2 regions of the Clostridium sp. TJA032 genome follow, and region 2 is predicted to be linked to the other one. Evidence: a T-box and tRNA genes for the amino acid it is inferred to sense, from the RefSeq annotation. Region 2 holds a T-box; the other holds one or more tRNA genes.

Evidence for each region. A T-box is a leader RNA that pairs with one kind of tRNA and senses whether it is charged. The one in region 2 lies ahead of AC4FRL_RS09450 (glycine--tRNA ligase), so its partner is inferred to be a tRNA-Gly.
Region 1: it has a tRNA-Gly gene. The T-box ahead of AC4FRL_RS09450 (glycine--tRNA ligase) is inferred to sense a tRNA for this amino acid. The anticodon was not compared.

Annotation. Positions count from the first base shown of each region.
Region 1 covers NZ_JBZEFB010000003.1:85,134-88,790, forward strand. The annotation lists gene AC4FRL_RS08700 (SGNH/GDSL hydrolase family protein) at 1-1,211, opposite strand, end outside; tRNA gene AC4FRL_RS08705 (tRNA-Lys) at 1,365-1,440, opposite strand; tRNA gene AC4FRL_RS08710 (tRNA-Gly) at 1,447-1,520, opposite strand; tRNA gene AC4FRL_RS08715 (tRNA-Gly) at 1,526-1,600, opposite strand; tRNA gene AC4FRL_RS08720 (tRNA-Gly) at 1,626-1,699, opposite strand; tRNA gene AC4FRL_RS08725 (tRNA-Leu) at 1,708-1,791, opposite strand; T-box leader at 2,019-2,223, shown strand; gene thrS (threonine--tRNA ligase) at 2,299-3,657, shown strand, end outside.
Region 2 covers NZ_JBZEFB010000004.1:5,234-8,890, reverse strand. The annotation lists gene lysS (lysine--tRNA ligase) at 1-1,107, shown strand, start outside; tRNA gene AC4FRL_RS09455 (tRNA-Asn) at 1,311-1,385, shown strand; T-box leader at 1,503-1,670, shown strand; gene AC4FRL_RS09450 (glycine--tRNA ligase) at 1,845-3,248, shown strand; gene AC4FRL_RS09445 (S66 family peptidase) at 3,420-3,657, shown strand, end outside.

The sequences.
Region 1 (3,657 bases), on a different contig from region 2:
TTTTTAAAATATTCATAATGATTTATAAATAATATCTCTCTATTTTTAACTAAATTTTCTATAACTTCTATACACTCTTTCTTAAGATTTAATAAATTTTCTATTACTAAAAAAGTATTTATCTCCTTTGTCTTAATATATAACTTAAAAATATCTTTCTCAAACTCATATAGATTATCTACTTCTTCATTTAAAGATATAAATAAAACCCTAGGCTTAAATTTTAAAACAGTATCAGAAAAATTATTTAATATATATTTTATATTAAAATTTTCATTATATAAATTAAGCATAAATCTTTTCTTACTTTCTATAGAACCATCATTTAGTTCCCAGCGCACTCTTTCTTCTAGATATTCAATATAGTTTTTAAAAAATATCCTATCTTCACTAAAACGCTTACTATATATAAATTCAAAAACACTTCCTTTTTCCTCTACTATTATCTTATATATCAATTCTATTTTTCTTTTACTTTCTTCAGAAAAAATATCATAAACATTAAAAGAATTTTCTATAACATACTCTAACTCTTTTACCTTTTCTTTTTTATAAAAGATATGGTCATTTAACAAAGAATCTAAAACATCTTTATCTAAAATGTTTAAGCTATTAAAAATAAATTTAGTAATTTCTAAATGTCCTAACTCATTTGGATGAATATTATCACTTAAAAGTAAGGATTTAATATTTAAATCCTTGTTATAAAGTTCTTCCCAACTTCTATAATGATCTATTAAAAATATATTTCTCTCCTTAGAAATCATTCTTAAAATATCCATATACTCATCAATACTTTTTCTACTAATATCATTATTTATTATATTACTAGTTTGAATAAAAATATTAGCTCCTAAGCTCTCAACTTTTTCTATAATTCTTAATATATTTTTTTTATAAATTTCTAAAGGTACCTTATTTTCTGCACAATCATTCATACCGAGCATAATAAAAACAATATTAGGACTATACTTCTTTATACAATCATCAAAATTTTCTAATATATCTAAGGTTGTAGCCCCAGAAATTCCAGTATTAAAAACACTAATATTAGAATTTTTTCTATTATTAAAATTATTATTTCTTATTAATATCTCTCTAAAATATTCAGTATAACTTCTATATCCCTTAGTATGAAGTGCCCCATGAGTTATACTATCTCCTGTAAAAACAATACTTAAATCTTTATTATTAAATATTTCTTTAAACATAAATTTCCCCCTTTTATATTTAAATATAATTTCTAAAATTAGCAATAATGATATTTAACAACTCTTATATAGTAATTTTAATAAAAACCTACTATTTTTTTCATTAGAAAATTTTATAAAAATAAAAAAAAGCACCCAAAACATGGATGCTTTTGGTGCACCATCAGGGATTCGAACCCTGGACTCCCTGATTAAGAGTCAGGTGCTCTACCAACTGAGCTAATGGTGCATAATTTGGAGCGGGTACCGGGAATCGAACCCGGGTATCCAGCTTGGAAGGCTGGTGTTCTACCATTGAACTACACCCGCATAAGTGGAGCGGAAGACGGGACTCGAACCCGCAACTTTCACCTTGGCAAGGTGACACTCTACCATTGAGTCACTCCCGCATAAAATTTAATATATTATGTAAAGTGGAGCGGGTACCGGGAATCGAACCCGGGTATCCAGCTTGGAAGGCTGGTGTTCTACCATTGAACTACACCCGCTTATAAGTTGGTGCAGGTGAAGGGAGTCGAACCCCCACGCCGTAGGCGCTAGATCCTAAGTCTAGTGCGTCTGCCAATTCCGCCACACCTGCAAACCTATGTTTTTATTATAATATTTTTTAAATTTTATTTCAATATTTTTTTAAAATTATTTTATTAAAAATTTGGATATAATATTTATCTATATTCTATTTTTTTAACATTTAAAATTTTATTTCATTTAAATTATTATATAAAATTAAATTAGAATTTATTTTTATTTTATCCATTGACATACAAAAATAATAAACTTATAATCTTAAGTAAATATTATAAGTTTGTTAACACAATGAAGAGAAGAGTAAACTTTGGTACATTTTCAGAGAGAAGGTACAATAGCTGTGAGTACTTTTAAATGGAATTAGTTGAAAACTAACTCTGAGTGACTCTAATCAAGTCCGTTTAATCACGTTACGATTATTTTAAGAGGTGTTTTTTAACACAAATTGGGTGGAACCACGGGAATATACACTCTCGTCCCTTTTCTATTTAGAAAAGAGACGAGAGTTTTTATTTTTTATGAAAGAATAAAGAAAATTATTTCGAAAGGAGAAATTAATATGATAAAAATTACACTTAAAGATGGTTCAGTAAAGGAAGTAGAAGCTGGATTATCAATTTTTGAAATAGCTCAAAGCATAAGCCAAGGACTTGCAAGAAATGCTTGTTGTGGTATATTAAATGGAAAAGTTGAGGACTTAAGATTTATAGTTAATGAGGATTCCTCATTAGAAATATGTACTTTTGATTCTAAAGAGGGTCAACATGCTTTTAACCATACTGCATCTCATGTACTAGCAGCTGCTGTTAAAAGACTTTTCCCACAAGATAAATTAGCTATAGGACCATCAATAGATAATGGCTTCTATTATGATTTTGATACTGAAAAGCCATTTTCTGCTGACCAATTAAACAAATTAGAAGAAGAAATGAAAAAAATAATAAAAGAAAATCCTGAAATAAAAAGATTTGAACTTCCTAGAAATGAAGCTTTAGAACTTATGAAGGATGAACCTTATAAAGTAGAACTTATAAATGACCTTCCAGAAGATGAAGTAATTTCATTCTATCAAATAGGTGATTTTGTTGACCTTTGTGCTGGTCCTCACTTAATGGCTATTAAACCAATGAAAGCTGTTAAGTTATTAAGATCTACTGGTGCTTACTGGAAAGGTAACGAAAAGAACAAAATGCTTTCAAGAGTATATGGAACTGCTTTCCCTAAAAAATCTGAATTAGATGCATATTTAGAAGCTTTAGAAGAAGCTAAAAAGAGAGACCATAATAAATTAGGTAGAGAACTTGGAATATTTACTACAGATGAAAATGTAGGTCAAGGTCTTCCTCTATTAATGCCAAAGGGAGCTAGAATAATTCAAACTCTTCAAAGATGGATTGAAGATGAGGAACAAAGAAGAGGATACGTTTTAACTAAAACACCTTTAATGGCTAAAAGCGACCTTTATAAAATTTCAGGACACTGGGACCACTATAAAGATGGTATGTTCGTTTTAGGAGATGAAGAAAAGGATAGTGAAGTATTTGCTTTAAGACCAATGACTTGTCCATTCCAATATGCAATATATAATGCAACTCAACATAGTTATAGAGATTTACCAGTAAGATTTGCTGAAACTTCTACTTTATTTAGAAATGAAGCTTCAGGAGAAATGCATGGTCTTATAAGAGTAAGACAATTTACTCTTGCTGACGGACACATAGTATGTACTCCTGAACAATTAGAAGATGAATTTAAAAATACTGTTGATTTAGTTAAATATGTTATGGATACTTTAGGAATCTCTGATGATATTACTTACAGATTCTCAAAGTGGGACCCAAATAATACTGAAAAGTATATAAATGACCCTGAAGCTTGGGAAAACACTCAAAACATAATGAGAGAAATATTAAACCAT
Region 2 (3,657 bases):
TATAATGATATGATGGAAATCATGGAAAATATGATTGCATATGTATGTGAAAAAGTAAATGGTTCAACAAAAGTTATGTATGAAGGAACTGAAATAGACTTTACACCACCATGGAGAAGATTAACTATGGTAGATGCTGTTAAAGAATTTGCAGGTATAGACTTCAATGAAATAAAGAGTGATGAGGAAGCTAGAGAAATAGCTAAAGAAAAGAATTTAGAATTCCCTAAACCATTAGATAAAGTTACTAAAGGTGAAGTTTTAAATATGTTATTTGAAGAGTATGGAGAAGATAAGTTAATACAACCTACTTTCTTAACAGATTATCCAGTAGAGATATCACCTCTTACTAAGAAAAAAAGAGGAAATGAAATGTTTACTGAGAGATTTGAAGGATTTGTATATGGTAGAGAAGTGTGTAACTCATACTCAGAGCTTAACGACCCAATAGTTCAAAGAGAAAGATTTGAACAACAAGCTAGAGAAAGAGAATACGGTGATGATGAAGCATACATGTTAGATGAAGAATTCATGAGTGCTTTAGAAACTGGTATGCCTCCAACTGGTGGATTAGGAATTGGAATAGACAGAATGATAATGTTCTTAACTAACTCTTCATCAATAAGAGACGTAATTTTATTCCCAACAATGAAACCACAAGGTTCTTCAAAAATTGAAGTTAAAAATGAAGAAAAAGTTGTTTCCTCTACTCCAGTAGAAAAAGAAAAAGTAGATTTTTCAAATGTAAAAATAGAGCCTATCTTTAAAGATATGATTGATTTTGAAACATTTGCTAAATCTGATTATCGTGCAGTTAAAATTCTTGCTTGTGAAGCAGTTCCTAAATCTAAAAAGCTTTTAAAGTTTACATTAGATGATGGAGAACGTAAAGACCGTGTTATTTTAAGTGGTATTCATGAGTATTATGAACCAGAAGAACTTGTTGGTAAAACAGCAATTGCTATTGTAAACTTACCACCAAGAAAAATGATGGGTATAGCTTCAGAAGGTATGTTAATTTCAGCAGTACATGAAGAAGATGGTCGTGAAGGACTTAACCTTCTTATGGTTGATGATAGAATTCCTGCAGGAGCAAAATTATACTAGTATTCAAAAATAATTTTTAAATAAGGACACTTTCAATTGATAATTAAAGATTAAAAGTGTCCTATATTTTTATAAAGAAAATTATATTAAAATATATTTTTTTATACTTAGAAGTTAATTTAAAAAATTAGACTTTTTTATAAAATTTTATGAAAAAACTATTGTATTTTATTTCAAATATGGTATAATAAATTTGTAAATGTTCCTCGGTAGCTCAATGGTGGAGCACTCGGCTGTTAACCGATAGGTTGGAGGTTCGAGTCCTCTCCGAGGAGCCATTTTTTTTGCTTAAAATTAGCTTAGAAAGAATTTATAAACATATAAATTTATATGCTTATAAATTCTTTTTTTATTGACATATAATTTAGTTTTGATAAAATTAAGAATATAACTAAATAAGTACTATGATAAAGAAGAGTAGTTTTAAAATCTTTTTTAGAGAGATAGCGGTTGGTGTAAGTTATTAAAGATTTAAAATGAAGGGAGCTTTTGAGTACAATTATTGTGAGAGATGAGCTTTTGCTAAAAAGGGTGGAACCGCGGAATTTTATTTCGTCCCTTTGAATGTAATGGCTTTTTTTATTTATATAAAGCCCTTAGGCTGTTAATCTAGAATAAGTATTTCTAGCAGTTAATAAAAGCTGTTAGAAATATTTTTCAAGGAAGTTTAAAGTTCTTTATAAAGTGAAGAATTAATATAAAATAATTTATTTAATTTAGATGGAGGTAATTGTAATATGGCAGTAGAAAAAACTATGGATAAAATAGTAGCCTTATGTAAAAATAGAGGATTTATATTCCCAGGCTCAGAAATATACGGTGGACTTGCAAACTCATGGGATTACGGCCCATTAGGAGTTGAATTTAAGAATAACGTAAAAAAAGCTTGGTGGAAAAAGTTTGTTCAAGAGAGTAAATATAATGTTGGATTAGATTCAGCTATCTTAATGAATAGAGAAGTTTGGGTTGCATCAGGTCATGTTGGAGGATTTTCAGATCCTTTAATGGATTGTAAAGAATGTAAAGCTAGATTTAGAGCTGATAAATTAGTTGAAGACCATATGACTGCAAACGGAGCAGAAGTTGCTACAGCTGATGGATGGAGCAATGAAGAATTAATGGACTACATAGTTAAAAACAACATAGTTTGTCCAAAGTGTGGAAAATTAAATTATACAGACATAAGAAAGTTTAATTTAATGTTTAAAACTTTCCAAGGAATAACTGAAGATAGTAAAAACGAAGTATATTTAAGACCAGAAACTGCTCAAGGTATATTCGTAAACTTTAAATCAGTTCAAAGAACTACAAGAAAGAAAATACCATTTGGTATAGCTCAAATTGGTAAATCTTTCAGAAATGAAATAACTCCAGGTAACTTCACTTTCAGAACTAGAGAGTTTGAACAAATGGAGCTTGAATTTTTCTGTAAACCAGGAACTGACTTAGAATGGTTTAATTACTGGAAAGATAGTTGTTGGAACTTCTTATTAAACTTAGGAATGAATGAAAATAATATAAGAATGAGAGACCATGGAGAAGAAGAATTAAGCTTCTACTCAAATGCTACTTCAGATATAGAATATTTATTCCCATTTGGTTGGGGAGAACTTTGGGGAATAGCTGATAGAACAGACTATGACTTAAAGAAACATGCTGAGCACTCAGGACAAGATATGAGTTACTTAGACCCAACAACAAATGAAAAATATGTACCATATGTTATAGAACCATCATTAGGAGCTGATAGAGTTGCTTTAGCATTCTTAGTTGAAGCTTATGATGAAGAAGAGTTAGAAGGAGCTAATGGAAAAGTAGATGTAAGAACAGTTATGCACTTACACCCAGCTTTAGCACCATTTAAAGCTGCTATATTACCACTTTCTAAAAAATTATCAGAAAAAGCTGATGAAGTATACGCTGAACTTAGCAAATACTTTAATGTTGATTATGATGAAACAGGAAGTATTGGTAAGAGATATAGAAGACAAGATGAAATTGGTACTCCTTTCTGTATAACAGTTGATTTCGATACTTTAGAGGATGGATGTGTAACTGTAAGAGATAGAGATAACATGGAACAACAAAGAGTTAAAATTGAAGATGTTAAAGCTATAATTGAAAAAAGCTTAGAGTTTTAATTAAAAGTAAAGCTTATAAATATTTTAAAATATTTATAAGCTTTTTTATTTAATTTAGAACCTTACTAATTTTTTATAAATAAGTTAAATTTAATTGTATAATATTTTAAGGTGGGTAAATTTATAAAAACAAGTGGTATTATTATAATTATTTTTAGGAGGTATTAAAATATGGTTATTTTAAATGAAGGAGATAAAATAGGTATAATAAGTTGTTCAAATGGAATTAGTTTAAGAAATAAATTTGTTATAGATGCTTTAAAGGATAACTTAAAGTTATTAGGAATCAATACTTTAGAAGCTGATACATTATATGCAAAGGAATATAACCTTTTTAGTGGAACAGGAGAAGAAAAAGCTAGAGCCTTAGAAAAGCTTTTTTTAAATAAAGATATAAAAATGATTTTTG